DNA from 4 places in the Microcystis panniformis FACHB-1757 genome. Region 4 is predicted to be linked to each of the others. Evidence: predicted binding sites of a transcription regulator. Region 4 holds the regulator's gene; each other region holds the start of a gene.

Region 1 (7,938 bases), 1.8 Mb from region 4:
TTCTAATCCCGAAATTTTTGACTATTACGGACATACAGCCGTTAATTCCCTAGAAAAAGCGGGATTTGTCGTTTTTACTCATCTGATCCCCGCCGGCGAAAATTATAAAACCCTCGATTCGATCGCCGAAGTTTATGATAGCGCCCTCGCTCACCGTTTGGAACGTTCCTCGACTATGGTTGCCCTCGGTGGTGGTGTGATCGGGGATATGACGGGATTTGCGGCAGCCACATGGTTACGGGGCATTAATTTTGTCCAGGTTCCCACCACCCTGTTAGCCATGGTAGATGCTTCCATCGGGGGTAAAACTGGTGTTAATCATCCCCAGGGCAAAAATCTGATCGGGGCGTTTTATCAACCGAAATTAGTTCTGATCGATCCTAACGTGCTTAAAAGCCTACCCGTGCGAGAATTTCGGGCTGGAATGGCAGAAGTGATTAAATACGGTGTAATTTGGGATGCCGAGTTATTTCAACAGTTAGAAGACTCGGACAATTTAGCTAGTTTTTCTCAGATCGATGGCGAGCTATTGCAAACAATTATTACAAAGTCTTGCCAAGCGAAAGCAGATGTGGTATGCACAGACGAAAAAGAAGCGGGTTTGCGGGCGATCTTAAACTATGGTCACACGATCGCCCACGGCATTGAAAGTTTAACGGGATATACTAGCGTTAACCACGGGGAAGCGGTGGCCCTGGGGATGGTGGCGGCAGGAGCGATCGCAGTTAAACTGGGAATGTGGACCGCCGGGGAAAATCAACGTCAAACCGATTTAATCGAAAAAGCGGCCTTAGAAACCCATATGCCGCCTTTAAATGCCGATGAGATGGTTAATGCTCTTACTGCCGATAAAAAGGTTAAAGATGGCAAGGTTAGATTTATTTTACCAACGGCAATCGGCCAAGTCACCATTAGCGATCGAGTCACCCCCACCCTGGTGCGGGAGGTGTTATCACCAACCGAATCCGGGCAGTAAAAGCTTTTTCAATTGTTGCATCGCTTGTTCCGTAACATCCCGGTATTTTAAATCTCCCACGAGAATCCGTCCCATCAGTTGACCGGCGATCGGACGTTTAACGGCGACATTATAGGCGATTTGGGTAAATTGATAGAATAAACCAGCCAATTTGGCCGCTAAAGCCATATCTTCACCCCATTCTTCCCGAATTATCCGACTATAGCCCGCTAAAGCCTGATTATCTCCGGCTAAAGCTCGATCGATCGCCTCGGCTGCCTTAACTCCCGTCAAAATTGCCGGACGGATACCCTCACCGATGAGCGGATCGAGAATCCCCGCCGCTTCCCCTGTAATTAGGGCATTTTGGGCGTGTAGCGGTTGATTTCCGTTCCAAAGGGCTAAAGCATACTCACCATAGCGATAATCCTCTAAATTCCAGCCCTTTTGACGGGCATAATTTAACAGTTGTTTTTTCAGATCCTCGGATTTGATGCTGCCCTTAAAACAAGCACCACTAATTGTGTAACCATTAGACTTGGGAAAAGCCCAGATATAACCATTTTTTAGGGAACCAAAATCAAAAAAAGCTTTTTGGGGTGGAATAGTCGCTTCTGCGTTAGTAATTTCGAGAGTAGCACCGATCGCTTCGTTTTTCGCTGGTAATCCCAACCAGCGACTGGTATTGCCCCTAACACCATCGGCAGCAATCAGATATTTGCCTGAAAATGTTCCTTGGGATGTGGTAACTTGCCAGTGATCTTGGACGAATTTGATCTGGGTAACTTCGCTGTTATCTTGGATGGTTGCCCCGACTGCGATCGCCTGTTGACCTAAAAAATCATCGAAACGATCCCTTTGTACCATCCACATCGGTTCTAGCATATTTAACTTAGTGGTGACGGTATCCCCCTGTTTCCAAGTAAACTGTACTTGCGTGACGGTATTCTCGATCACGGGGGTAAAGTCAAAATCAAACCACTGCTTAATTGCCGGGGATACCCCCCCACCACAGGGTTTATAACGGGGTAATTTCGCTTTATCGAGGATCAGGATCGTTCGTCCCTTTTTAGCTAGATGATAACCCGCCGTCGCTCCTGCTGGTCCCGCACCGATGATAATACAGTCGAACATTTGTATTAATTTAAGTCGTTGAACAAATTTATAGACAATTTACGCTATTTTGGGCAACTTATGTTTAGTCTGGTTTCTTGTCCCTTTCTCAGGCGGTTGAGCTTGCCTCTCTAGTTTCTAGCTGATTTATCCCCCAATTTCCCAGAGAGCCTAATCTCTGGCTTTTTTAGCTAATTGATCAATTAAGTAGCTGGTTATAATTAAATTAAAAATGGATTTTAGGTTCGATCCCCCCTGCCCCCCTTGATAAGGGGGGTGCCGATAGGCGGGGGGATCCCCCTTGATAAGGGGGGTGCCGATAGGCGGGGGATCCCCCTTGATAAGGGGGGTGCCGATAGGCGGGGGGATCCCCCTTGATAAGGGGGGTGCCGATAGGCGGGGGGATCCCCCTTGATAAGGGGGGTGTCTGATAATTTTTAACGCCTACCTACTTATCTTCACCTGATCAATCGTATAATCAAAAAAACTATAATGACTCGATTATATCATGAAAATTGTTTCTATTAAAATAAAAAACTATCGTATGTTTAAAAACATACACATAAGAGATATTCCCCCTTTTTGTGTGATTATTGGAGCTAACGGCACGGGAAAATCTACTCTATTTGATATTTTTGGTTTTCTGCGAGATGCCCTCAAAAACAACATTCGCCAAGCCTTACAAATTCGCGGCGGTTATAGAGAAATTATCACTAGAGGTCAGGAACAGGAAGATATTGAAATCGAGCTGCAATTTCGCATGAAAATCTTAGATACAGAACGTCTGGTTACTTATCAAATCATAATTGGACAAAACAATAATCGCCCCGTTATCAAACGCGAAATACTTCGCTATAAACGGGGTGAACACGGTAAACCTTTTCATTTTTTAGATTTTCAACTTGGTCAAGGATATGCTATCACCAACGAAGAAGATTTTAGTAAACCGGATAAAGAACTCGATCGAGAAGAACAACAGCTAGAATCTAACGATATACTAGCAATCAAAGGATTAGGACAATTTCAACGTTTTAAAGCCGCTACAGCCTTTCGTTCTCTGATTGAAAATTGGCACGTTTCTGACTTTCATATTAGCGAAGCTAGAGGAAGTAAAGAAATATCTTATGCTGAACACTTATCCACCACTGGCGACAATATAGCTACAGTTGCTCAATATATTTATCAACAATATCCCGAAATTTTTCAGCAAATTCTCGAAAAAATGAAACAACGAGTTCCGGGTATTTCTTCTGTGGAAGCCAAAGAAACCGAAGACGGTCGCTTGATTTTACGTTTTCAAGATCAGGCCTTTAAAGACCCTTTTATTGATCGCTATGTTTCTGACGGGACTATGAAAATGTTCGCTTATTTAATATTACTATTCGATCCCAATCCTCATCCCCTACTCTGTGTCGAAGAACCAGAAAACCAACTTTATCCTACTTTATTAAAAGAACTAGCCGAAGAATTCGCCCACTATAGCGATCAGGGGGGTCAGGTATTTGTTTCTAGCCACTCTCCCGATTTTCTCAATGCGGTTCCACTAGCTAGTATTTTCTGGCTAATTAAATCCCAAGGTATCACCCAAATCCATAGGGCTGCCGATAACGAAATCCTCAAAAACTTAGTAGCGGAAGGCGATTTACCCGGCTATCTTTGGAATCAAGGCTGGTTTGAAGGAGTAGAACCCTAATGAACTATGATATCGTATTTTTGCTAGAAGAGTCATCTATAAAAAATGTGTTAGAAGAACTTTTGCCTAAACTTATTCCCCCAGAAATAAGCTATATATGTATTAGTCATCAAGGTAAACAAGACCTAGCCAAATCTATTCCTATAAAACTCAAAGCTTTCAAGAAATCTAGTCCCAATACCAAATTTATTATTGTCCATGATCAGGATTCCCACGATTGTCAAAAACTCAAAAAAGAACTAGGGAAAATTTGTCAAAATGCCAGTGATGCTCAAGTCTTAATTCGGATTATTTGCCATGAATTAGAATCTTGGTTTCTGGGAGATTTAGCAGCGGTGGCCAAGGCGTATAATTTAAATAGTCTCGGCCAAAAACAAAATAAAAGTAAATACAGAGAACCAGACCTGCTTAACTCGGCCAAACAAGAATTAAAAAAGCTAGTGAAAGAGTATTATGCAGGAACCCACTCTAAACAGATTGCCCCCCATCTTTCCCTAACTGAAAATAAATCCCGTAGTTTTCAAACTTTTATCCAAGGTATCAAAAATGTTGTGGAAATGATACAACGCCCCCATCCGAACCCGAACTAAAATAGACCTCGACCTAATATAATTAAAAGCCTGTAAACTCCTAACCAGGGTGATAATTTCTCTGGGTGTCATTTTTAGTCCCAAAAATATTCCCCCCGGCAGAACCGAGGGGAAAGTGGCAAAAAAACTGCTAGATTAGCAGTTTAAGGCTAAGTCTTGGGATTCTTTTTTCAAGAGATTAACGAGGGTTTCGTCACCATTCTCTTGAGCGATTTGTAAACGACGTTCCAGACGAAGACGAATATTGTTCAGATGGATGCTAGAAAGGGTTTCCTCTTGGACAACAACAGGGGGTTTGACAACAGGCAACGGACAAGTGCTTGGGATGACTTGCCCGGTAAGATGAGGACGGGTGCTGTAGGCAACTCCACGATACTGACGATGCAGTTTCGGTTCTAATTGGAGCATATGGCGAGGATAATGGTGATTCCAGTCTTGACCTCGGTATTTACCCCCGATATCTCCGGTCTTCATCTCCAAGGGGAGAGAATCCCTTTCGTACTTAACTCCTCGATAGGCTAACGTCATATCACCGACTCCCTGCAATGCTTTAAAGTGACTTTAATCTCTCTTGTCGTCTCTATTTAGGGACAACAAGTTAGAAGATTTTATTTCTTATTCTGTATCTATTTTTACATTTTGTTAAGGAAATTGAAAAAACTTTATAAAAATTTAATATTTTCTAGCTGGCTATAGTATCCTTTTCCGGCTGGGTTTGGTCGCCCACCAAAGGAGCCTCTAGGGGTTTGAGGATTAATTTTGGTTGCTCGTCCTCATTGATGAGACGAATTTGAATTTGCGGGCCGGAGGCGGCTAAACGAACCACCATACCATCAACGACGACGGTTTTCTCGACCGGTTTGCCATTGAGAAACGTCCCATTTGCCCCTAAATTTTCCAATTCCCAATCATCGTGATCATTATTATGGCGGATTTCTAAGTGCCGCCTCGAAACCACAGCACTATAGAGAACTACATGATTATCCAGCGCCCTGCCGATGAGAATGGTTGATTGATCATTGTCAAATTGCCAATGTTGTAGGGGCGTGGCCTGGCTGGGGTGTAAAAGAGTTAAAGTGATCACGGTGACTATTGGCGGCACGATAGGGACGGTGGACAGGGTAAATCTTATTTGCTGTCAAGATTCATCCTTGCCATTAAGTCTTAAGTCCTAAGTAGGGAGGCAAAATTGTTTGTAGGATGGGTTAGCGGTAGCGTAACCCATGCAGGTGTTGGGTTTCATGCTTCAACCCAACCTACGTTCATCTTATATTTAATTCCACCCACCCACTTAGCAATGAATATCTCTAGTTAATTGACTAAGCCTTTTCTTTCCATTGTCTCACACTTTCCCGTTCCCTCAGAACCGACCTCCCCCAGAAAATCTAGCCCCTTCGCCCTAGTATTAATAAAACTGATGGGGTATGATTTCCACATTTTGAGCAATTTTTAACCTCTTCAGGGATAAGATAGTGCTTATGCCATCTAAACATTGATCTATGAGCGGCTTTATTATCAAAATAATCTTGATATCGGCTTTGATTTCCCTGGGAATTAAATATCTTGCCCCTTTATTATCGATCGCTCCCAGTCCTCTTAACACTTTAATTCTGGTTTTTACTCCTTTTCTGCTCACGGTTTTTGCCCTCTGGAGACGGACAATAACTGATTAGGAATTTTTCTCCTTACTCATCATGACTTTTGGCAGCAGCCTCGGTTTAGTCCTGTTAGTCTTTTGTCTGTTGATTCTCTGGCAGATTCGACAGATTCTCTTATTATTATTGATGGCGATTCTTCTGGCGCAGATTTTAAATTTAGCCGTGACTTGGTGGCAGCGTCATCACCTCAAGCGTTCCCACGCCCTAATTATCACTCTTTTTAGCTTCTTTATTGGTATTATCGGTATTTTTGTGGGAATTATACCCGCTTTAGTCAAACAATTTCGCCAATTATTTAGTTTACTTCCCCAAGCTATAGAAAGACTCTGGGGACAAGTGCATCGTCTTGAGGATTATCTCGATCCTAGTTTGGCCAGTGTCTTTCCAGACTTTAAAACCCTGCTGGCTCAATTACAACCCCTGATTAACCAAATTGCCGGCCGGGGTTTGAGCATTTTTTACGGTACTTTCGGCATTATCCTCAGCTTACTGCTAATTATTGCCCTGAGCTTGATGATTCTCGCCGATCCTGCCGCTTACCACCGTTGTTTTCTGCGTTTATTTCCCGCTTTCTACCGTCCTAGAGTACGATCGATCCTAGAACAGTGCGATCGAGATTTAAAAGCTTGGCTGAAAGGGATTTTCTGTCATATGTTGATTATGACCTTGGGCAGTTGCTTGGGTCTATCCCTGATTGGCATTCCCCTCGCTTTTTCCCAATCTATTCTGGCAGGATTTCTCACCTTTATCCCCAACCTCGGGCCGGTTCTAAGCACGATTTTACCCTTTTCTATCGCCCTTCTGGAAGCTCCCTGGCAACCCTGGGCGGTTTTACTACTCTACAGCAGTATTTATCTGTTCATTCAATATTTCGACCATCATTCACCGCTGCCCATTTTAACAGTGCGGTCGCTCAAGCTCTTACCCGCTTTTACCCTGTTGGCCCAGTTGTTTTTTGCCTCGATTTTTGGCTTTTTAGGGCTATTTCTGGCGGTCCCCCTGACGCTTATCGCTCGCATTTGGCTCAAGGAAGCTTTGATCGAGGATATTCTCAATCATTGGCGGACTGGGAATAAAAAATCTTAAACTGGGGATCTAGGATTCGAACCTAGGAAATGGCGGGACCAAAACCCGCTGCCTTACCGCTTGGCTAATCCCCATTGGACAGACCTTTTTAATATTAGCATTTATCTCCCCGGTTTTGTCAAGAAGTTGATAAAAATTTTTTACTTCGGGTTTGCGGCAAAAAGTTTTTCGTGGGGTTTCGGGTGTGGGGTTTGGGGTGTGGGGTTTGGGGTAGGGTTGATTCATGAATCAACCCTACGATGAATCAACCCTAGGGTTTGGGGTATAAGGAGAAAAATCTATGGATAATAGCGAACAAAACTGGTACATTGTCCAGGAAAATACGGGAATTTGTCAGATTATAGCCCTAGAAAACGGAAAAACCCCAGTTAATGGTCAATACTGGGGTCCTTTTGCCGAGCGGGGAGAAGCGATCGCCCGTCGGGTGGGTTTAATTCGAGCGGGCAAATGTCAACCTATTGTTTAGCGGTATTGGTGGGCGTTTTCTTGCCTTCAGTGATTTCTTTTTCCAAGATTTCAAAACCCTTCTTGAATTGAGGATCCTGGAAGGTTCCCACACGATCCCGTTCCTGTTGAAGATTTTTGCGATCTTCCTCGCTCAGTTCCGACTCCACATCCGGATGAATACCATCTTTATTGATGTCGCGTCCTTTGGGGGTAAGATACTTGGCAATTGTCACCGCTAATCCCGAACCGTCACTGAGATTGCGTACCGATTGCACTAATCCCTTACCAAAGGTTTTCGTACCGACAATAACCGCCCGATTATGATCCTGTAAAGCTCCGGAGAGAATTTCACTGGCACTGGCGGAACCACCATCGACGAGAACAACCAGCGGTTTA
Region 2 (7,938 bases), 1.9 Mb from region 4:
TGATGCTTGAGTTAAGGCCCCTAAAACCTTATGGGTGGACTGAATAGCCATATCAGCGCCGAGAGACAGGGCAGCCGGAGGTAAATCGGGATGAAAGGCAAAATGCGCCCCGTGAGCCTCATCGACGAGCAGCGGGATAGAATAATGATCGGTAATCTGGGCGATAGTTTCTAAGTCACAGCAAACCCCTTGATAGGTGGGAGAGACTACCATCACCGCTTTGGCGTCGGGATGAAGTTTCAGGGCATTTTCGAGGGATTGGGGGGTTATATTTAAATTTAGATCGATAGTGGGATTATATTCGGGATTGATAAAGATAGGCTGCGCCCCAGAGAGAATTAAGCCCGAAATTGCCGATTTATGAATATTTCTCGCCAAAATAATTTTATCTCCCTCGCCGCAAGTGGCTAAAATCGCCGCAATAATGCCACAACTGGAGCCATTGACTAAAAACCAGCTTTTATCTGCCCCAAATGTCTCGGCTGCTAAAATTTGCGCTTCTTTAATCACCCCCGTCGGGGCAAACAAATTATCAAGGTCGGGTAATTCGGGTAAATCGGCTTTAAAGACGCTTTTTCCCAGTAAATTACTTAAATCTTCCCCGATTCCTTCCCCCTGCTTATGCCCTGGTGCATAAAATGGTACATCTAAACTATTGACTTTTTTTTGCAGTTGTGATATCAACGGAGCGGATTCTGGCGAAGGCATTTTGGGAAGGGAGTGGGGGGTTTGTCATTAACTATCTGTGCCTAACATTTGCAGTTTATATAAACTAGCGTAGAGGCCGTCTTTAGTTAATAAATCTTCATGGGTTCCCGATTCGACTAATTCCCCGCGTTTAAGGACAAGAATTCGATCGACATCGCGAATAGTGGAGAGACGATGGGCGATAATAATAGCGGTACGATCGACTAAAATCTGTTCTAAAGCTTCTTGAATTAATACCTCTGTTCCCACGTCTAAACTAGCGGTAGCTTCATCTAAAACTAGAATTTCGGGGTTACGAATAGCGACTCTTGCAAAAGCGAGTAATTGTTTTTGTCCTCCCGATAAATTTGCGCCCCGTTCCCGTAAAAGAGTATGATAACCGTCGGGTAACTCCTCGATAAAGTGATCGATATTAGTTAATTTAGCCGCTGCCTTAACTTGCTCAAAATCATAATTTTCTCCTAAAGTAATATTGCGAGTAACATCTCCAGCAAAGAGAAAAGTTTCTTGGAGAATGACACCGATATAACGTCTTAATTCCGCTTGGGGAAGATAACGGATATCGATACCATCCACTAGAATTCTGCCCTTACTCGGTTCATAAAGACGACAGAGAAGACGAATAATCGAACTTTTTCCTGCACCAGTGGGACCGACTAAAGCGACTTTTTCCCCGGGATTAATGGTAAAATTAAGACCTTTAATAATATATTCATCAGGTTTATAACCAAACCAAACATTTTCAAAAATAATCTCGCCAGTTTGACGTTTTTCTGGGAAAGAAATCTCTTTATAATTGTTAGAATCTTTGATTTCAATGGGAATACTAATTAATTCCCCAATGCGCTCAATAGCAGTAAAACCCGATTGAAACATGGTAAATTTTTCGGCAAACTGACGCAGGGGATTAAAGAGACGTTGGGAGAATAAAATAAAAGCCGATAAAACCCCAAAATCAATGGTTTTCTGGAGAACCAAAATCCCGCCTAACCATAATACTCCTGCCACGGCAATTAATCCGATCCATTCCAACGTAGCTGAGACGGCCGAATCATAAAAAATTGTTTTATCTAGGGAGCGACGATACTGAGTATTGATAGTGCGAAACATTTCAGCGTTAAAGCGTTCGCGGCGAAATAATTGAACAATATTAACTCCGACTACATTTTCCTGTAATTGGGCATTAAGTTTTGATAATTGCTCGCGTACTTGATAGTTAGCGCTGCGATATTGTTTTTGAAAAAAGATAATTAAAGCAGTGACAGGAAATAACATCAACACCAACAATAGAGCTAATTGCCATTGCAGGGTAAACATGGTGAGGATAATAACTAAAATATTAACCAGATCACTGACAACTCCGATCGCCCCACTAGCAAAAACTTCTCCTAATGCTTCCACATCGCTGGTTAAACGGGTGACTAAACGTCCCACGGGAGAGCGATCAAAAAAACTAGAGGAAAGGGAGGTAACATGGCTAAATAAATCTTCCCGGACATTAGCAGTAATTGACTGACCGACTTTCTGTACTAGATAACCTTGTGTTGTCCCTAAAATCAGTCGTAAAATAATCGAAACCGACAGGATAATAATTAGGGTGTTAATGGCTGCTGTTAAGGGCATTTGAGCCAAAAAATCCCAAGTTTGTTCCTTTTGCAAAAGGGAGACCGCTTGACCGATAATTAAGGGTTGGACTGCCCCCGTGAGAGATAGGGGAAAAAGAAGTATTAATGACCAAAATAGCAGAGCTTTTTCCTTTTTTGCGTAGGGAAATAATCTTAATAATAAGCTCCAGTCATTTTCTTTGACCGGAGGGGACACAGGGGAGGATGATAGACTCATGAAGTGATTTCCCATGAAATTCTGGGCAGCTGGGGAGAAATTACGCCCCTATTGTTAACTTTTCTAACAGGCGATCAATCTGAAAATGTTCCCCCATTAATTCTCGAATACCAGCGACTTTTACCTGTTCCTGTAAGCGAATCTTCCCGAAGGCCTGATCGACGATTTCCACGGTACTGAGAGTATCTAAATTTACCGAGAGAATCGGTACTTCTAAATCCTCGGCCCGGCCCAAAATCAGGGGATCTGGAGAGATGGAACCGGTTAAAATTAAACAGGTGGTGGAAGTTTCTAGGGCAGCTAACTGGAGGTCTGTGCGATCGCCACCCGTAATCACGGCCATATTTTCCCCCTTGCGAAAATATTCTAAAGCGGCGTTGACATTCATCGCCCCGATCGCTAAACTTTCTACCATCCAATCTAAACGATCGGGCCGACATAATACTTTGGCCCCCAAAAGATGGACAATTTCCCGAACACTAATACTACGCAATAATTTACTAGCGGGTAACAGTCCTAAAACTTCCACGCCTTGGCCCGCGAGATAGGGTTTCAGGAGGGATTGTACTTCCTCCCAATCATCGGTGGGAATATCGCTAATTACTACCCCCAGCAGCTGATTATTTAATTCCCGTTGCGCTTTCAGCAGACTATCGGCAATCAGGGGAGAACTATAGCGGGCCACCAATAGGATCGGAGTCTGGAGAATTTTGGCCATTTCCCCCATCGATAGCTGAAAAATACTGCCTTCCCAGAGAGTCCCCGGCCCTTCGAGGAGGGTAATATCACTGTTAACTCGATCGAGATAACCAGTAAGAATATTGCCGTAGTCCTGTTGATCTGCACCTTGCAGACGTTTAGCAACGGAATCCACATCTGTATAGATCAGGGGTAAGCGCAGCTGTTCGGGGGATAATTCTAATAATTGCCGAATAAATTCTACATCCTCATCGACCAATTGCCCATCGACGTAGCCCGGACAATTGCCCACTGGTTTGCCGTAACTTATCTCTAGTCCTTTTTGCCGCAAGAGATGCGCTAAACCGACGATAGTTCCCGATTTACCACTGAGGGGTTCCAGGGAAGAGATAAGTATAGATTTGGCTGATTTCGCCACGATTTGCTCCTTTTTAACCCGTAAAATCCCGAATTTTATTCTTCAAATCGCAGCAGTTTCCGATAAAATCCCTGCGAAAAGTCGGCTGAACCTAGCTGCTTAAAGGTTTTAATCGCATCGATAAGATATTCGATCAACTCGGCGTTAATAATCGTCATCTCATAGCTTAGGTCGGCCTGTCCTTCAAATTGTAAACGACAACGGGTCAATTCCGAGGGCAATTTTGATACATACCAAGATGCCACAAAGGGAATCCCTTGACTGTTTTCTATGCGACGACGACCTTCTAAAGATCCGGCTTGATACAAAGCGATCGCATAGGGCAGGATACTATGTTTGTCCTTGGCATAGTAGGGCATATATACTACCACATCGGCCTTATCGGCGGGTTCTAATTGTTCGATAGTTGGCATAATTTACTTAATTCTCTGCTTCACGGCCAAGTTACCATTGACACTGATATTTTCCATATATTTTAACCGATCGCCCCAGGAATCTCCTGAGGGAGAAAATAGGCAGAATTGACCACCAGATCATCCTTCTATACTAAGATGTCTATCGGCTATAACCGGCATACTAACCCGAAAAACCGTGCCGGGGTAGGGGGAACTTGTTGGCTCGGGATTGGGACTGATAAATTCGATCGTCCCCCCATGCTGGTAATTAATTCTTTGGCGATCGCTAAACCTAATCCTGTACCCGGTATATCTCCCCCTGCTTGCACTCCCCGGTAGTGACGTTGAAAAATTCTTTCTTGATCGCTCGTCGGAATACCATAACCCGTGTCTTTAAAAACAATTTCTACACTATTCTTAACATTATGCACCTCGACGGTGACTTTTCCGCCAGCAGGAGTATATTTGAGGGCATTATCAATTAAATTACTGAATACTTCCCGCAAACCAGGGATATTGGCCCGAATAAGTGGTATATCTTCCCCGTGAATCGTTTCTAGACTGAGATTTCTCTCTTTGGCTACCGCTTGGGCCGAAAGGAGCAGCGGATCGAGAAGATCATGGAGATCGATCGGAGTTAGTTGGCCGCTGCCAGCAGGTAAGAGAAAGGCGGTGGGGGAAGATTGCGCTTGCAGGAGAGGAATATCGACGGTGGGGTAATTTTCGCTTTCTTGCTGAATTTGTGCCTCAAATTCGGCGATTAAGTCGCGAACTCGATCGCTTTCTCTCAGGATACCAGTAATGGCGGGATCGTTACCCTCTTCGGCTAAAAGCCTTTTGAGTAGAAGTTTACCAAAGGTTTTTAAAGCGGTGAGGGGATTGCGGATTTGATGGAGAAAGGTATCGAGGCGCTGTCGTTGCCATTGTCGATAATAACGTTCTTCTCCCAATTGGCGATCGAGTACACAGGCTAAAGCGAGGGTTTGGGTGATTTTTTCCATCTGGGTTAATTCCCAACTTTGCCAAGGTCGTTTTTCTCGGGTTGTCACCAATAATCCGATCATGCCCTCTTCATACATTAAGGGTAAAAACAAGCGATGACCGCTGACGCTCTCCTGATTACCCCAGAGGTGGGATAAATCTTCTAACTTAACCGCAGTTAACAAGTCGGCTGCTGGTTGCTCTGGTTGTAAGGAAAGCCGCTTTTTTTGGGGAGAAGGGGGGTTAAAAGGCGGATAAACAACGACTGGGATTAAATTACTCGATAAAGGTTCAGTTAAATAAACTGCACTTCTGTCCGTTTTCATTTGCTCCCGCAAAAGTTCCATCTGTGCCTGACACAGGGCAATAAAATCATCACTCAGGGGAGTCCGGGAGGGGGAGGAGAAGGACATACTAAGAAAGTAAAAAGTAAAAAATCAGAAAACCTTGATCAAGCTAGGGTTGCCAGTTTTATTTCCCAGTTGACAGGGGAGAGAATGTCCCTCCCCTTGGGTCGAGGGCAACCGGCAAAAAGCAGTTAGAACAAGGGTTTGGTCACTATTTTCGGGGTGGATCACGGTATATATTAAAAAAAGTTTAAAAATAATAAGTTTTGTATCGGGATTTGGGGCTGTGTTTTTGTCAGAAAAACTTAAACCTAGTCTCAGTCTAGCTTCTAGTCAAACTTGTCTGTAATTGGGTTTGTGAGAGACACTTGATTTCTTGGTCTAGAAGGGATATAATCGCTACGGCTTTTGTAACTATCATTACAACGATTAGCCAGAACAGGAGGTAATTGGGTTGGCCAGAAAACGGAAACGTAAGAGTCGCCGTCGTCAAGAAGGACGTAAGATACTTGAACTTGTACCCCAGTATAGTATTGAAAGTGGCGAGGATAAACCCGTAACTGCGGCGCGTAAGTATATTCAAGCTATAGGCATTAGCCCACCAGCTTTATTGATTGTTAAGCGTAACGAGCATACAACCGATCGCTATTTCTGGGCTGAAAAAGGACTGTTTGGAGCGCAATATGTGGAGGAAAACCACTTCCTTTTCCCAAGTTTGCGCGACCTGCAGCCCCAGCCCCAGCCCGTCAAAGCACCGGTAGCAGTTGCTAAATAACTCAAAGGACTATTGATCATATCATGGAAAGTAAACTCGTTTACGGAAAAGTAAACGAGTTTTTTTTGTGCATAAGTAGGGTTTGCGGCAAAAAGCTTTTCGGTGGGGGCAGGGTGTAGGGTGTAGGGTGTAGGGTGTAGGGTTTTAGCGATTTTGAGGGGGTCAATTACCTAATTTTCAGGGAAAAAGTCCCGGAATTTTCCCCCCGATCACTCCCAGATCTGGTACTTTTTGGAAACCAAAAAGTCTAAAAGTTTTACCCAACAAGGTTTTTAGATTTTTTCGGCAACCCCTAAATAATCAGTTTTTAATAACCAGATTTAGTATAAAAATAATCTCCTGACTCCTGACTCCTGACTCCTGACTCCTGACTCCTGACGAATGTTACGATTGTTACAACATCTTGACATTAATTCTGATACCCTGACAATGTGTCAATCTGTGCAGTAATGGGGCAGAAACTCAAGTGGTATCGATCCATATTTCTATTGTTGAGGGCAACCCGCACTTGCGATCGCTATTAGCTTGGCATCTGCAACAGGCCGGTTATTTGGTTAACCAATCGGCAACCCTGCAAAGTGCGCGTCAAGCTTTCCTTCATCGTCAACCAACCTTAGCAATTATCGATTCCGACTTGCCGGACGGGGATGGAATCGAACTCTGCCGTTGGCTTTATCAACAAAAACAGTCTTTAATACTGATTCTCTCGGCCCGCAATAGCGAAAAAGACGTGGTCAATGGTTTAAAAGCCGGGGCCGACGACTACCTGAAAAAGCCCTTTGGAATGCAAGAATTTATGGCTAGGGTAGAAGTGTTAACTCGTCGTTTAGGCAGTAGGGCTGCTCCCCTACACTTGGATTATGGGCAATTAAAAATAGATTTAGCCCAACGACGGGTACAATTTCGCGGGGAGTATATCGAATTAACGCCCCAAGAATTTAGCCTACTCTACGTTTTAGCCCAAGCGGAGGGAACACCCCTATCAAGAGCCGATTTACTGCGTCGCGCTTGGCCTGAGGAAATTGATAATCCCCGGACAATTGATACTCATGTTCTCTCTCTGCGGAAAAAAATCGAAACCGATCCCAGACAACCTAATTTAATTCAAACCGTCCGCAACGTTGGCTATCGTTTCAATCTAGAAATGTTGGCCGAGATGACTTCAGCTTTAGAAGCTAATATTATTGCCTCCACCAAAGGCAATCATAACGGCCATTCCATTAATAAAATTCCTGCTCACAACGTTAGTCGTTAATTCTGGCTTTGTCCGACTGATTAGCAGATTGTCTGCTGAAATCGTCTCCTAACCACTTAATCGAAGCGAGGAGACGAAGGGCAAATTAAACCGTAGTCACCATTGACCGATCCGCTTGTTGCTGAAATTCCGTCAATAAACGCCGGAATTCGTCGCCGTCAATGGTTTCCTGTTCAATCAGTATATCCACCAAGCGATCGATCGCCACACGATTGTCAAGGATAAGTTTTGTTGCTAAATCGTGGCATTGCTTGACAAGTTCCCGTACTTGTGCATCAATTTTCGCCATCATCGCGAAAGAATGGTCGGCATGATAACCAGCAGCAGCACCACCGAGATAGGAATTGCCCTCCTCCTCTAGAGCAATCAATCCCAATTCCGACATTCCCAGACGCGTTACCATCTGTCGGGCCAGATAGGTAATTTTTTCAATATCATTACCGGCCCCGGTGGTCACTTCATCCTCACCGAAGACACATTCCTCCGCCACTCGTCCCCCTAATAATCCCGCAATTCGG
Region 3 (7,938 bases), 2.0 Mb from region 4:
TTATGCCTCCCTACTTAGCTATTCCCAGAGTAACAAGGAAAGCCCGATGGTGAAAACAGTCATAGGTGTCGATTTAGGTGGAACCGCTATTAAAATTGGTAAATTTGACCAAGAGGGCAATTGTCTCGAATCTCTCACCTTACCCACTCCCCAACCCGCTACACCCAAAGAAGTCGCCCATACCATACATCAAGGCATTTGTCAAGTAAATTTAGATAAAAGTTGTCAAGCGCTCGGTGTGGGAACGCCAGGTCCGGCGGATGCTCAGGGAAGAATTGTCAAAATAGCGATTAATTTGGCAGGATGGCGGGATATTCCCCTCGCCGATTGGTTAGAAGAAAGTACGGGAATGCCGACAATTTTAGCCAATGATGCCAATTGTGCCGGTTTGGGGGAAGCTTGGTTAGGAGCGGGCAAACGGTTTCAAAACTTGATCCTGTTGACCTTGGGGACGGGAGTAGGAGGGGCAATTATCCTTGATGGTAACTTATTTGTCGGCAGCAAGGGAACGGCCGCCGAATTAGGCTTAATAACCCTCAATTTTGACGGTCCCTTGTGCAATAGCGGTAATCAGGGTTCCTTAGAACAATACGTCTCCCTGCAAGCTATTCGCCGGATGACCGGCAAAGAACCGAAGCAATTGGCGGAATTGGCCGAAAAAGGCGATCAAGGGGCTTTACAATTCTGGCAGGGTTACGGTTGTTTACTGGGGGCTGGTATCGCCAGTTTACTCTATGTTCTCACCCCAGAGGCGGTAATTATCGGCGGCGGTATTAGCGCCAGTGCTAAGTTTTTCTTTCCCTCTCTCCTCACAGAAATCGAAAGACGGGTTTTACCTAGTTCCAGAGAAGGATTAGAGGTATTAACGGCCGAGTTAGGTAATGGCGCCGGCATGGTGGGGGCTGCTAAATTAGCTTGGCAATTAGTGGACTTGCGCGGGGATTCTATTATGGCAGGATCTGACTAAAATTGTCTGACTTGAAAGAGGGTGTGGGGTGTAGGGTGTGGGGTGTAGGGAAAGAAACCTCTTTCATCTGTGGGGGTGAAAATTTTTTCATCGGAAATTTTGGGTCTGAAACCCCGCCGTTCTAGGTTGGCTTTACGTTAGAATTAAAAGGCCAGTCTCGAAAACCAAGTGGACGGCGCAGCACCTTGAAAACTAGACTTAGGGGGTTCCGACCAGAAAAGCTTGGCCGGGTAAAAAGTCGCGCGCAACAAGTACAAGAAGCTATAGGCGGTCAACGTACCGTGGGACACAAGGAATCGGGCTTCTGAAATGGGGCGAAAGTCTGTGGACTCTGTGTAAGACAGTACATGGTTTTTTAACTGTGGTATGCGACGGTGGTGGAAGCAGAAACTTAAATCGTGAGGTTTAGGAATCGCCGCACTTTTAGGGGGGCGAGGATGTCAACAGGACTGAGTTAATCGTGAATGATTAAATGGCGATCGTGATCGCTGCTCACCGCTCCCTGACGCTGAAATTCGCCTAATAAACGCGTCACCGTTACCCTTGTAGTACCGATAGCATTGGCGAGATTTTGATGGGTTAAACGGATCTTTAAACGACTGCCTTGGGCGATTGGTTCTCCCATTTCCCGCTTTAATAGCTGTAGTAACTGCTGGAGACGTTCCTCGACTCGTTTGATTCCTGCGATCGCAAGTAGGGATTCCGTTTGTTGTTGACGACGGATCATTTGATTTAACATCATCCTGGTTAATTCCGCCGAATTTTCCACTTCGGCGATCGTGTACCACTTTAGGTACAGTTCCGACAAGGCTCTGGCGTGATAGGATTCCAGATGGGTCAAATTTAAGCCAAAAAAGTGGGATGAATGAACCCAGCCTAGTAAAATTTCCTCCCCACTCTCAGATACTTGACTTAGTTGCGCCATACCCCGATAAACTTGCCAGACTCCATCAACCACCAGAGGAATATTTTCCCCGCGATCATAAAAATGGAGCCGACGACTCTCGCTATAGTCTTCTCGGAAGGGTGAGGAGTTGGGATTATAGGTCAGCAACATGATCAAAGTTCTCCTAGGTGAGGGGCTAACAATTTTAACCCCACTCTACGGTATCAAGGTAAACATTAGGTAATCCCCAGATTAACAGTTATCATTTATCAGTTATCAGTTATCAGTGGGTCAGTTATCAGTTCACTGATTACTGTTCACTGTTCACTGAAATAATACTAAATCCGTTGAGTAACGCACAGAAAACGGGTTTCTCGGAGAAACCCGTTTTCTGCTCATGTCCCCCATTTCCCTCTCCCGCAGCTGAAAAACCTACAGATTATTAATTTAAAGCATCTTTAAGAGCCGTGCGAGCGGCCAGATGATTGCGGGTTGAGGTGAGAATTTCCGATTCTCGTTGGAGACGACTGACTGTATCGAGCATTTCTAATAAAGCTTGTTGTTCCCCGGCCACACCGTAGAGATTACCCGCCACCCAGTAGGATAATTCCAGGGGAAGACTAGGCAAATCGTCGGGGAGTTCAATTTTTTGAGCGGTTAATTTGGCTGATAGATGGACCACATCCCGCAGCAGTCGATCCACTTCTTTGGCCAGAGGTCGCAGATCTTGGATGGTGGGGACATCTTCAATCCACTCCACCAAACCGACACGATAGGGTTTTTCCCGGACGTATTCTAGGACACGGAAACGCTGTTGACCGATGGTGAGAATTTTTAAGCGATCATCCGGGAGACGTTGACAACGGACAACTTCCGCACAACTGCCGACTTTAGCGATTTCTCCCGTGGCTGGATCTACCATTAAGACCCCAAAACGGCGATCTTCTTCCAATATCGTATTCATCATAATCCGATAGCGAAACTCGAAGATGTGCAGGGGCAGAGGACGACCCGGGAATAAAACAACTTCGGGTAGGGGAAAGAGAGGTAATTCTCTAACGGCAATGGAAGAAGTGGCCATAGGTTTAGTAAAAAAAAACCGATCTTTTCTTATTTTTACACAATACCCCCTGAACCGCTAGGTAAGGGCAAGAGACTCCGAGCCAGTATTCAGGAGTCGGGAGATTGCCTTTATTTATTCTCCCCACACCCCACACCCACACCCCACACCCACACCCCACACCCCACACCCCACACCCCACACCCCACACCCCACACCCCATCTCAATGCACTTACTGCATGATATAAATCCTTAAACACGATGGTTAACGGATTTCTGTTACAAACAATACAAAATTATCCAAGTTAAAAATAATTAAATAACAAATAGAGACTAGGTAAATTACTAAATTTTTGCTAATGACGACGGTATTTTAAAGAATACTTATTGTTAAATCCCGATTTCTTCATTTCTAACCCGCACCAACTAGAACAATTACACCCACAAACCAAAAGGAGATAGATTCGTGGTACAAGCACCTGAAAAAGATGGAACAACTCTCAATAAATTCGAGAAATTTAAAGCAGAAAAAGACGGATTAGCCATTAAAGATGAACTAGACCATTTTGCCCAAATCGGTTGGGAAGCGATGGATAAAACCGATTTAGAATATCGCTTAAAATGGGTGGGGGTCTTTTATCGTCCCGTCACCCCGGGCAAATTTATGATGCGTTTGCGGGTTCCTAACGGCATTATTAGCAGTGAGCAAATGCGCGTTTTAGGGGAAATCGTGCAGCGTTACGGCGATGATGGTAATGCCGATATTACTACTCGTCAGAACCTACAATTACGCGGTATTCGCATCGAAGATCTTCCTGATATTTTCCAACGACTAAAATCCGTGAGTATGACTTCGGTACAATCGGGCATGGATAATGTCAGAAATATTACCGGTTCACCCATGGCAGGACTAGACGCGGATGAATTAATTGATACCAGGGAATTAGTCCAAAAAGTCCAAGATATGATTACCAACTGCGGTCAAGGTAATTATCAATTTAGCAATCTGCCCCGCAAATTTAATATTGCCATCGAGGGGGGACGGGATAACTCGGTTCATGCGGAAATTAACGATATTGCCTTTGTTCCTGGCTATAAAGAGGGAGAATTAGGCTTTAATGTCGTGGTGGGTGGCTTTTTCTCGGCTAAACGCTGTGAAGCGGCAATTCCTATGAATGTTTGGGTGAGACCGAATCAGGAAGTGGTGGATTTATGCCGAGGAATTTTGGAAGTTTACCGCGACAATGGATTGCGCGCCAATCGTCAAAAATCCCGTTTAATGTGGTTAATTGATGAGTGGGGAATCGAGGAATTCCGCACGCGGGTGGCTAATCACTTAGGTTATGCCTTGGCAACGGCCGCCGAAAAAGACGCAATCGACTGGGAAAAACGGGATCATTTGGGAGTTTTTCCGCAAAAACAGGAGGGATTGAGCTATATCGGTCTTTGTGTTCCCGTTGGTCGTCTATTTGCCGATGATATGTTCGATTTGGCCCGGATTGCCGAAGTGTATGGCAGCGGAGAATTGCGTTTAACCGTGGAACAAAACGTGATTATTCCCAATATAGCGGCTGAAAATATGGCGACTCTTTTAACCGAGCCTTTACTGGCTAAGTTTACCCCCAATCCCACTCCTTTACAACGAGCGCTCGTTTCCTGCACGGGGGCGCAATTCTGCAATTTTGCCCTGATTGAAACCAAAAATAAGGCTGTGGACTTGATTAGTCAGTTAGATGCCGAATTAAATATCCCCCGGGGTGTGCGTATGCACTGGACTGGTTGCCCTAACTCCTGCGGACAACCCCAAGTGGCCGATATCGGTTTGATGGGGACAAAAGCGCGCAAAGACGGCAAAACCGTGGAGGGAGTTGACCTCTACATGGGGGGTAAAGTGGGTAAAGATGCTCACCTGGGAAGCTGTGTACAAAAAGGGATTCCCTGTGAAGACCTAAAATCGGTGTTAACTTCTATCCTCATCGAGCAATTTGGGGCGACACCGAAGGGTTAATTAACAAGTTTCTCGATGTAGGGTTGATTCATGAATCAACCCTACCCAAACCCCCCGTTGGGGGCGTGGCGCGGTCACTGAGCCTGTCGAAGTGCCGCCCCCAAACCCCGGAGCGCATTAGTTTTTCGGTGGGATGCTTACACGCAGCTGCTGACGCATCTGTAATAATTTAAGAGTCACTCCCCTTGCAGGAGTGCCTGTCCTGATATGTAGCCTATAGTCAACGGATTTAGTATCAGATGGGAATCGTTACTTCGCTTCAAATTGAGCTTGTTTACGAAGTAATTCCCCGATGGTTAAATTGGGTTGGGGTCGGCCATCAAAAACCGTTCCTACCTCAAATTTTTGCAACTGTACCCTTGCCAAATGATAGGCCTCATCGGGTAGGGGAATATAACCAATACTATCTAATAAATTGGGAACTCGATCGAGATAATATTTAACAAATTTCTCTAAAGCGGGATTCTCTTGGGCTTTTTGGGCATTAACATAGATAAACAAAGGACGCGATAAAGGCTGATATTTACTATCCTCGACATTGCCGCGAGTTGGTTCAATACCGTTAACTTTCAAAGCTTTTAATTTATCCCGATTTTGTTCATAGTAAGCATGGCCAAAATAGCCTAAAGCGTTGGCATCTTGACTGACGGCATTAACTAAAGCTTGGTCATCTTCACTAAAATTAAAGTCCCCACGACTGGCATCTTTGCCGTTAATTACCTCACTAAAAAAATCGTAGGTTCCGGAATCTTTACCCGGCCCATGAAGGGTAATCGGTTGGTCGGGCCAAGCGGGATTAATTTGATTCCAACGTTTGATTTTATTCTCGGCCGCTGGTTCCCAAATAGTTCTTAATTCTGTGGTGGAAATATCATCAACCCAGTTATTTTGGGGATTGACTACCACGGTTAAAGCATCAAAAGCGATCGGTAGTTCAATAAATCTTATCTTATTAGCATCACATTTTTTTAATTCTTCCACAGAAATCGGCCGAGAAGCATTATTAATATCGGTTTCTCCCGCACAAAATTTTCTAAAACCGCCGCCGGTTCCTGAAATATTAGCGTCAACTTTAACATCAGCCAAAGCTTTGTGGGGAGGATTGGCTTTAAAATCTTCGAGAACTTTATCGGTAATTGGTGCTACGGTACTCGAACCATCGATTTTAATTGGTTTTAGGTCTTGAGGATTAATATTGGCACAAGCGGGGAAAAGTAGAGCAGTTCCTAGTATGGTTGCCACTACTTTGGTGGGACGAGATAGCTGAGTAAAGATTTCTAGCATAGGTGTCAAAAGGAGAAAGTAAAAACGGGTATTGGGGAGACTTTTCAGTTATCACTGGGGAAGTAGGGAAGTGGGAAGAAAAAAGCTGAGGGATGATGGATAAAAACCTTAATCTTTTCTTTGTTGTTTTTACGTCACTATAATGGTAGGGAAAGAGAAACCCCCTATCTAGACAGGAAAAGTTAGTGGCTTTACCCGCGACTTAAAACTAATGTTTAGTCAAAACAAATGGTAAAAGAAGTGGAGATTTTTGTCTAGTTATCGAGAAAATTTTTATTGACAATACATTACGTTCTTTTATTCACTTCTTAACCTATTCTTTACCAAGCAGTGGTAAATTCTAGCGTAAGATTTAAGGCAGTTTACGGATCAAAATTAATCCTATGCTCAACAAAAATAGAACCCATTTACTAACATCCTTATCCCTAGCGACTCTAACAGCGACTTTAACCGCTTGTGGTGGCGGCGATACGGCGGGAACCAGCGGAGAGGGAAGCAATAGAATCGCCCAGGTTCCTCTGCAAGGAGAGGTCGCCCTCAATGGTGCGGGCGCTTCTTTTCCTGCACCCCTATATCAAAACTGGTTTGTCACCATCAATCAACTATTTTCTAAACTGCTAATTAACTATCAATCTACCGGTAGCGGGGCGGGAGTCGAACAATTTATCCAAGGTACGATCGATTTTGGCGCTTCCGACGTAGCCATGACTGACGAAGATATGGCCAGAGTTAGCCGCGGGGTTTTACTGCTACCGATGACGGCGGGAAGCATCGTTATGGCTTATAATTTGCCCGGAGTAGAAGGGCTGAAACTAAGTAGGGAAGCATATGTAGGCATCTTTTTAGGCACGATTACCCGTTGGAACGATGCCAAAATTGTCGCCGATAACCCCGATTTAAAACTACCCGATCAAGAAATTACCGTAGTTCACCGGGCAGACGGTAGCGGAACAACGGGGGTTTTTACCAAGTTTTTAAGCGCCGTTAGTCCCGAATGGAAGAAAAGCATCGGTGACGGAAAAGCCGTACAATGGCCGACCAAAAAAGGTAAATTTCTTGGCGGTAGAGGCAATGAGGGTGTAACTGCCCTAATTCAACAAAATCAAGGCTCGATCGGCTATATTGAGTACGGTTTCGCTAAAAATAATAACCTGCCCATGGCCGCTCTACAAAACCAGGCGGGTAAATTTGTCGCCCCCGATGAAACCAACGCCGCTGCTACCCTCGCTAACGTTGAACTGCCTGAAAATTTACGCGCTTTTATCGTCGATCCGCCGGGGGAAAATTCCTACCCCATTGTCACCTATAGTTGGATGTTAGTTTATAAAAAATACGACGATCCCCAAAAAGCTTTAGCAATGGAGGCGATGATCGAATTTGGACTTAACCAAGGACAAGAACAAGCAGCTCCCCTTGGTTATATTCCCCTACCGAAAAACGTCCGGGAACGAGTAGCCGCCGCCGCCGATGTCATCTATCCTGATTACACGATCAGGGTGGATTAGTCGCCGAAAAAATGTATTCAAAGTTACAATAGTGTAGAAAGGCCAATTTCGACCTTAGCTACCGCAAACTAGCTGGATTTTAACCCTAATCATGAGTGCGCCCACAGTTTCGCCCGACTCAACTTTCAAAGAACGTCCAGAATCGGAAAAAATCCTCGATAAAGGCTTTGTTGGATTAACCACCGCCTTTGCCATCGCTATTGGGGTAATTTTGCTCCTAATTGCCC
Region 4 (7,938 bases):
ATTTCGTTATTATCGTTCTATACCCCAATTAAACCAATATCTTCTCGTCAGTCAAGGGGAGATACTAATAGAATCCTATAGCAAAACATCAGAAAATAGTTGGTTATTACAAGAATACACCCCAGCAAGGGGAATTATATCCCTAGATTCTTTAGGAATTAGCTTAAATCTTGCCGATATTTACGAAGGAATTGATTTTAATTGAGGAATAATTTATGAATGATAACCTTTTTTTCTGTGATCTAGGTTATAATCAGGAGGATTAAAAATTCTGTGACAGAGAAAATGCTAACTCGATCTCCTACCAAAACCCTCAGCTTAGAAGAATATCGTAATTTAGAAACCATAGCCGAGGTTAAACACGAATATCACGACGGAGAAATTATCGAGATGACAGGGGGAAGCATCAATCATAATCGACTGGTACGCAATTTAATTCGCTTGTTAGACAATGCTTTAAGGAAAACTATTTATGAAGTCTTTCCCAGTGATTTGCGACTATGGATACCCCAATATAATCGCGGTTTATACCCAGATTTAATGATTATTGCCGGGGAACCATTATTTAGTGATAATCGCAACGATGAAATTTTAAATCCCTGCCTAATTATCGAAGTTTTATCCCCTTCTACCTCTAGTTATGATCGGGGTGATAAATTTCGTTATTATCGTTCTATACCCCAATTAAACCAATATCTTCTCGTCAGTCAAGGGGAGATACTAATAGAATCCTATAGCAAAACCTCAGAGAATAATTGGTTATTGCAAGAATACACCCCAGCAAGGGGAATTATATCCCTAGATTCTTTAGGAATTAGCTTAAATCTTGTCGATATTTACGAAGGAATTGATTTTAATCTCAACTCCTAACTTTAGCTATCTTTTAAGAGGACGTACTAAAAACAATTTTACCATCTTTTACCGCTACCAAACGCAAAGTTAAGGGTCCAGATGTATTAGTTTTACTAGCAGCAACTGCCTCAAGTGTCTCGATAGAATTACCCGACCTTTTGACTTGATCGATAAAGTTAACTACCGTAGTTAATAAACCATCTTCCACTTGAATTGACCCTAAAACTCCCGCACTTCTAGCGCGAAATTGAGCCGAAGCTAAGAGTAAATCTAAACGCTTTTGCAGGTCTTCTTCTGTCATATTTTGCGGATCAATAGAAACGGCAGCGATTACCTGTTTCTCCTCAAAAACTCTTTGATTGGGAACCACATCAGCAAAGACACGAATCTCGGTTTCTCCTAAGACATAATTACCTGCGGAAAGGATTCTCACCACATATTCTTTACCGTCCTGTAATTGTTGACTTAACTGTTCTACCTGTGCTTTTGTGATCTTAACTAAACGCTGGTCAAAATTAGGCTGATTCGGTTGGGTGGCACGGATAGCATTCATATTCGCTTCCCGCAATAACTTATCGATAACGGTGACAATAGCTTGGGGATCAACAATACGAAAAGCTCCAAAAGATAACACCTGTCCCCGGAAAATAGCGATTTGTTTTTCCCGCAATTCTTGATAGGTTTGATAGTATTGTTCTAAAACTTCCACTTCCCGCTTAAGAAAAGCCATTTGGGTTTCTAAATCTTTTAATTTTCCCTCACGCTGTTCCAAAGCTAAATTTTTATCGACGATCGATCGATCAAGTTCTCCAATGCGTTGATCCCGGCGATCAATTTCTAGCTGTAGGGTTTTTTGTTGGGTTTCCAACTGTTGAAGTCGCGCTTGTCTGGTTGTTAATAATTTTTGTTGATTAGCCAACTCTTTATCTCTAACTTTAACGGTGGTTTGTAGTTGATTTATCTGACTAGAAAGAATTGATTTTTGTTGGAACAATTGATCCCGTTGACTGCTTAACTGTGCCTTTTGATTAGTTAAAATAACTCGTTCATTATTTAAATTAGCCACTTCCTTCCGAAACTTTTCCAACTGTCCCGAAACTAATCGCAAACGTTGACGCGAAGCTTGATAATTTTTGTTAAGAACCTCTAGACGTTTCTGCACAGCTATCTGTTCACTTTTAGCTGTTTTTAAAGCCTTTTCCACCTGATTTTTTTGTTCGGTGGTTTTTCTGACCTGACTTTCTAAATCCTTAATAGCGGCACGACGTTCATTTAAAAGACGATCCAGTTCAAAAACCCCTTGACGCAGGGATTTACTAGAAGCAAACAAGACAATTAAAGTGGAGCCGGCGATCAAAATTCCCGTTACAATCGTCATTAAAGTTGCGGTTTGTTTCGGACGCAGATTAAATAAACGCATCCTTTTCTTACCGATACGGCTCCCTATGCGATCGCCAACCGCCGCTATCAGACCACCTAAAACCACGATGGCCAAAACCAAAATATAAGCGCTAGTCATCCAGAATTTAAGTAAATTGTTGACTGAGAGCGACGGGATTATGGACGGTAATTTTCTTCTTGTAAATTGAGACCATTTCTTGATCCCGCAGCTCTCCCAATAAACGGGTGACAGTGACGCGAGTAGAACCGATCGCTTCTGCGATCGCTTGGTGAGACAATTTTAGATCCACCCGGATGCCATCGGTGGTGGGAACCCCAAAATCACGACAGAGAATTAACAAAAAACTGACCAAACGTGAACCCATATCCCGGTGAGCCAAGGTTTCGATCATCATTTCCGTTTGCAGAATCCGCGAGGACAAACCCTGCAGCATCAACATTGATAAATCGGGATTATTGCGGAGGGATCTTTCTACCTGATCGATCGGGGCCGAGAGTAATTCTACCGGAGTAAAAGCCACGGCATGATAAAAACGATCCGATCGCTGGCCGGTGAGTAAGGATAGCACACCAAAGACGCTATTTTCCCGCAGTAGAGCCACGGTAATTTCTTCTCCCGCTTCATAGACTCGCGACAACTTAACGGCTCCTTTCAGCAAAAAATAGACTCTTTCGGCGGGATCTCCAGGGAAAAAGATCGTTTTGCCACGCTCGAACAATTCCACCACCGGGGGGAAATTGCCGCTGCCGATTCGACGGAACACATCTGCTAGGGGTTTATCTTGTATTAGGGATAAGTCCATCTCACATCCAAAAAAGGGGAAAATTGTTTTTATTATGCAACGAGTGTCACCTCTATTAAACATAACCGCTGCCTAAACTGGGAAAAGTTTTGGGCGCTTTTTGCCAGACAATGGGGGAGGGGTGATCATTGCTGCCCCGTTATCTGTATCCCTATTATACCGAATCTCGCTGGGGTCGGCTATTGGGGAGATTTTTGTAAGAGAAACGAGAACTATGTTAGATTTAACGGGAAAAAACGCCCTAGTGACAGGAATTGCCAATAATCGCTCGATCGCTTGGGGAATTGCCCAACAACTCCATCAAGCTGGTGCAAATATCGGTGTCACCTATCTCCCCGACGAAAAAGGCCGCTTTGAGAAAAAAGTGCGAGAATTGGCCGATGAACTTAATCCCGCTTTTTATGTCCCCTGCGATGTCCAAAATGACCAACAGGTAGAAGATACTTTCGCTACAGTGGCGGAAAAATGGGGTAAACTGGATATTTTGATTCACTGTCTCGCTTTTGCCGATAAAGAGGGTTTAACGGGCGATTTTACCGCCATCCCTCGGGAAGCTTTCACTAAATCCCTAGATATTAGCACTTTTTCCCTAACCCGTCTAGCGCGATCAGCTAAACCTTTGATGACGGCAGGGGGAAGTATTATCACTCTTACCTATCTCGGCGGTGTCAAGGTAATTCCTAACTATAATTTAATGGGGGTGGCAAAAGCAGGTTTAGAAATGAGTGTTCGCTATTTAGCCGCGGAATTAGGTGGCCAAAAGATCCGAGTTAATGGTATTTCCGCCGGTCCAATTCGCACCTTGGCATCTTCGGCCGTGGGGGGAATTCTTGATATGATCCATCATGTGGAAGAAATCGCTCCTTTACATCGCACCGTGACACAAATTGAGGTGGGAAATACGGCCGCTTTTTTAGCCAGTGATCTTTCTAGTGGTATTACCGGTCAGATTATTTATGTAGATTCCGGTTACGAAATTATGGGAATGTAGTTTTAAGTAGGTAGGTGTTAAAAATCATCAGCGCCCCCCTTATTAAGGGTAGTAGGGTTGATTCATGAATCAACCCTACTATGAATCAACCCTAGGATCAAGGGGGTATCAAAGGCGAAATCTATCTTCAATTTAATTGAAACGACTATCATAAAAGACTATGATCGTGTTTGTTGCGAAGTTGCTGAAGAGTCTTGCGATCGCTGTCTAGATCGACTTCATCGTAATGTAAATCGGCATCGTGGTTTTTCAAAAAAGCATCCACCACCCAACGAGAAGATAGACCTAAAATACTTCCGACCTCGGCACTGGTGATTTTTTCCGCTCGGTAGGCCTGCACCACCAAAGCCTCTAAAATTTCACGGGTAAGATTATTGTAGTTGTAATGTTGAAGCAATTCATCGGGAATATCGATAGTAATTTTCATGATTTAGCTTCCTTTTTTTTGGGGTTTACTGATAATGTTTATAGAACTTAGGTTGAGTTAAAGCATGAAACCCAACGCCTATTCTATACCTTCTCAACAGGATTTAGTATAACTTTTGGATATGGATAAAGCTGGCATTTCTATTACTTCGCTTCAAATAATTTCCGAATCTCGTTAATAGAAATATAGATACCGACAACAGCACCTAGCAAAAGAGGGATTTGACTATCCGAACCAAGGCATTTCTGAAAATTTTCATCGGTTAACACTTTATAGACCACCTTAAATAGGGTAAATGCAGTCCACAAAGTTAACCCAGAAACGAAAAGAATTTCTAGATAAGATTTATTGTTTCCCCGTCGCTGCCGTCTTCTTGTAACCACTGCCACGCTTGCGGTAATGACCAAGGTTCCGATTAACAAAAGAAAGTTTTCAATGTTAACAATCTTCATCAAAAATTTATGCTGATTTTGCTTTTCTAAAGGTAATATACCATCCGCAGCCCGCCGCTAATATCGCACCAATAACCGCGCCATAAACTCCCGCAATCGATCCCCCTAGGGCTGCACCTCCCACCGTTACCACCATCAGGCGATCGGCTTTATCCCAAAATCGAGGGGAATCAGCACCCTCGTGATCAAGGGGGGATCCAGCTAATTTTTGGGCAGTTTTTACCCAATCTTGGCTAGGAATAACATCATTAATAAATAGGGCCTCGAAATCTAAACTATCGGGAAAAATGACGCTTAAACTTTTGGTGCGTTCTTGGTTAGCATAGGCTGCGTCTAATTCTTCGATCGCTTTTTTATAAGCTTTTTCTAGGGGGGGAAAATCCTTGACAAGTTGCCGCAATTGTGTTGCTGCCTGGGGTTGTTCTTCCCTTAATAATCGTTCAATTTCTTTGAGCGATCGCTGTAGATATTCTGGCAAAGGTTCAGTCTGCTGTGCGAGGGCAATTAGCAGCGCTTCAAGATCGATAATTGTTTTGGGAATTTCCATAAGTTAGTCCTGTCCAGTCAGGGTATAGGCTGCCCAATGGTAAGGATCGCTGTATTCTGTTAGTTGATCTAGCCCTATTTTACCCAGAGAACAAATCGCCCACCCTCGGTCAGACTAAGCTTGATGGTCATCGGATTTAATGGCTACCGCTTGGTAGTAAGAGGCGATCGCTTCTGCCCATCTGCCTAAATTCCTTAACGCATTCCCTCGGTTGGTCCAAGCTTGATGGTCATCGGGTTTAATTTCTAAAGCTTTGTCGTAAGATGCGATCGCTTCTTCTAATCTGCCTAAATTCTTTAACGCAATCCCTCGGTTGTACCAAGCTTGATGGTCATCGGGTTTAATTTCTAAAGCTTGATCGTAAGAGGCGATCGCTTCTGCCCATCTGCCTAAATTACCTAACGCAACCCCTCGGCCGGACAAAGCTTGATGGAAATCGGGTTTAATTTCTAAAGCTTGATCGTAAGAGGCGATCGCTTCTGCAAATCTGCCTAAATCATCTAACGCAACCCCTCGGTTGTACCAAGCTTCATGATAATCGGGTTTAATTTCTAAAGCTTGATCGTAAGAGGCGATCGCTTCTGCCCATCTGCCTAAATTACCTAACGCAACCCCTCGGCCGGACAAAGCTTGATGGAAATCGGGTTTAATTTCTAAAGCTTTGTCGTAAGATGCGATCGCTTCTGCCCATCTGCCTAAATTACCTAACGCATTCCCTCGGTTGTACCAAGCTTCATGATAATCGGGTTTAATTTCTAAAGCTTTGTCGTAAGATGCGATCGCTTCTGCAAATCTGCCTAAATTACCTAACGCAATCCCTCGGTTGTACCAAGCTTGATGTAAATCGGGTTTAATTTCCAAAGCTTTGTCGTAAGAGGCGATCGCGCCGATAAAATCCCCATTGATTAGTTTCTGGTATCCTTGCTCAAACCAGAATGCGACATCCTGAACCACTTCCGTCAAATCCGTCTCCTTTGAGTCTAGATTTTCCTCCTCCACACCGGAAACATCCCTCACCGCGTCGCGTAACTGGAGGCTAATCCGTTGGGACACTTCCCCCAGATTTCCCGTCATCACCTTGCCTAAAGCCGCCAGATCCCGCCCTAAAGTTTGATAATCTTCCGGATACTGTAGCCATTCCTCGCTTTTGACCCCTAACCACCGCGCCAGCTTTTTATCGTCACAATGGCGACTGTATAGCCATTCCCGTAACCCGTCGGTAGTGGTTCCCGCCGCCACCTGCTCGAATAACCCCATCAATATCCCTTCATATTCCCCATCGCTGGGTTCTGGAGGAGTATTTTCGACTTTTTTGAGGTTAATTGCCTTCGGACTGGCAATAAAGAGCGATTTTAGCCAATTCCAGAGCTTTTTTAGTAGGGATAGCATCGAAGAAAGGGGGAAAGGAAGATAAGGAAATTATATCTCTACTGCCGAAAGTCGTCCCTTTCGGGGTTCATACTCGTCCTAAAAGGGGAAATCAGCAATCGAACTTCTGAAAATATCCTAGCGATCGCTATCTTCCAGCGAGCGAGCCAATTCTAAGACCTTTTCGAGAGATAATCCCAGAGAAGCGGCGATTTCTTGGGTATTAACCCCCGCTCGCAATAATAAGGGAACAGAAGCTAATTTTCCGATGATTTCCCCTTCTTGGCGACCTTCTTGGCGACCTTCTTGGCGACCTTCCTCTAGGGCCTCCTGAAACACACGCGTCTGTCTTAACTCGCTTAAACTAAACATAGCTTCTATCTCCTTTCGAGTAATCTGCGGCAACTTGTAAATCAAAATCGTCTCTATCAATTCTAAAAGTTCCTGTGGGCGATTTTCTACCCCCGTTTCCCTCACTCGCGCGATTAACTCTCTTCCCCGGTTGATCACTTGCGCTTCGGGTAAGCTTACTAACTCTAGCGTCGCTAATCCGAGCGAATCTGGTGGAATATCAGCTAATTCCTCGAGATAAATCCTTTGTACTCTTGTTTCTTGTAATAGCTCTCTATATCGCTCTATATTCTCCTTTTCCACCCTTCGATTCGGATAGATCACCACCCCGCGCCAATTGTTTTTTAACTGCGTCTGTTTGAGATAGAGAAAAATTTCGGCGAAAAAACGCGCATAAAACTCCGGATCATTCTGAAACTGAACTTCGGTAAAATAAATTGGTAAATCTTGCCGTTCTGGTAGAAAGACTCCATCGATGCGAAAAGATAGTTGTTTCACCTCTACGGAGGAAAATCGATAGAAATCGGCTAATTCCCTGGGAAAGTCGATTAACTCAAACAGAAGATCGGGAAAGGTTTGAAAAAGTCGGTAGAAAATCGTGTCGGTTTTCATGAGTTCGGTCTATTCCGCTGCCGAAAGTCTTCCCTTTAGGGGTTCCTATTCATCTTAAAGGGGAAATCGGCAATCGAACTTCTGAAAATACCCTAGCGCTCGCTATCTTCCGGCGAACGCTTCGCGCACGCTTC

What was found. The regulator NtcA, encoded in region 4, controls nitrogen genes in cyanobacteria. The targets are predictions, from matches to a motif close to TTTGTANCNNNNGNTACAAA.
Region 1: VL20_RS17760 (DUF4278 domain-containing protein) is a predicted target of NtcA. The motif match lies at 4,971-4,990, and genes of this name have one in related genera.
Region 2: VL20_RS17205 (DUF3155 domain-containing protein) is a predicted target of NtcA. The motif match lies at 5,798-5,817, and genes of this name have one in related genera.
Region 3: VL20_RS16795 (ferredoxin--nitrite reductase) is a predicted target of NtcA. The motif match lies at 3,190-3,209, and genes of this name have one in related genera.

The regions. Positions count from the first base shown of each region.
Region 1 covers NZ_CP011339.1:3,683,359-3,691,296, reverse strand. Annotated here, with positions in the region: gene aroB (3-dehydroquinate synthase) at 1-976, shown strand, start outside; gene VL20_RS17775 (geranylgeranyl reductase family protein) at 953-2,089, opposite strand; gene VL20_RS17770 (AAA family ATPase) at 2,577-3,761, shown strand; gene VL20_RS17765 (DUF4276 family protein) at 3,761-4,351, shown strand; gene VL20_RS17760 (DUF4278 domain-containing protein) at 4,487-4,879, opposite strand; gene VL20_RS17755 (FHA domain-containing protein) at 5,034-5,435, opposite strand; gene VL20_RS31800 (hypothetical protein) at 5,851-6,024, shown strand; gene VL20_RS17745 (AI-2E family transporter) at 6,046-7,095, shown strand; tRNA gene VL20_RS17740 (tRNA-Gln) at 7,097-7,169, opposite strand; gene VL20_RS17735 (hypothetical protein) at 7,376-7,561, shown strand; gene ctpC (carboxyl-terminal processing protease CtpC) at 7,551-7,938, opposite strand, start outside.
Region 2 covers NZ_CP011339.1:3,565,539-3,573,476, forward strand. Annotated here, with positions in the region: gene VL20_RS17180 (aminotransferase class I/II-fold pyridoxal phosphate-dependent enzyme) at 1-708, opposite strand, end outside; gene VL20_RS17185 (ABC transporter ATP-binding protein) at 736-2,550, opposite strand; gene VL20_RS17190 (phosphotransacetylase family protein) at 2,591-3,667, opposite strand; gene ebsA (type IV pilus biogenesis protein EbsA) at 3,703-4,080, opposite strand; partial or broken gene VL20_RS17200 (GAF domain-containing sensor histidine kinase) at 4,201-5,456, opposite strand; gene VL20_RS17205 (DUF3155 domain-containing protein) at 5,845-6,165, shown strand; gene VL20_RS17210 (response regulator transcription factor) at 6,632-7,420, shown strand; gene ftsH (ATP-dependent zinc metalloprotease FtsH) at 7,506-7,938, opposite strand, start outside.
Region 3 covers NZ_CP011339.1:3,481,441-3,489,378, reverse strand. Annotated here, with positions in the region: gene VL20_RS16810 (ROK family protein) at 47-967, shown strand; gene VL20_RS16805 (Crp/Fnr family transcriptional regulator) at 1,422-2,024, opposite strand; gene VL20_RS16800 (LON peptidase substrate-binding domain-containing protein) at 2,296-2,934, opposite strand; gene VL20_RS16795 (ferredoxin--nitrite reductase) at 3,381-4,922, shown strand; gene VL20_RS16790 (PstS family phosphate ABC transporter substrate-binding protein) at 5,172-6,206, opposite strand; gene pstS (phosphate ABC transporter substrate-binding protein PstS) at 6,590-7,711, shown strand; gene pstC (phosphate ABC transporter permease subunit PstC) at 7,803-7,938, shown strand, end outside.
Region 4 covers NZ_CP011339.1:5,460,639-5,468,576, reverse strand. Annotated here, with positions in the region: gene VL20_RS25725 (Uma2 family endonuclease) at 1-205, shown strand, start outside; gene VL20_RS25720 (Uma2 family endonuclease) at 286-870, shown strand; gene VL20_RS25715 (DUF3084 domain-containing protein) at 884-2,371, opposite strand; gene ntcA (global nitrogen regulator NtcA) at 2,379-3,056, opposite strand; gene fabI (enoyl-ACP reductase FabI) at 3,271-4,047, shown strand; gene VL20_RS25700 (UPF0175 family protein) at 4,196-4,474, opposite strand; gene VL20_RS25695 (hypothetical protein) at 4,618-4,926, opposite strand; gene VL20_RS25690 (hypothetical protein) at 4,934-5,473, opposite strand; partial or broken gene VL20_RS25685 (tetratricopeptide repeat protein) at 5,591-6,862, opposite strand; gene VL20_RS25680 (Rpn family recombination-promoting nuclease/putative transposase) at 6,980-7,804, opposite strand; gene VL20_RS25675 (Rpn family recombination-promoting nuclease/putative transposase) at 7,897-7,938, opposite strand, start outside.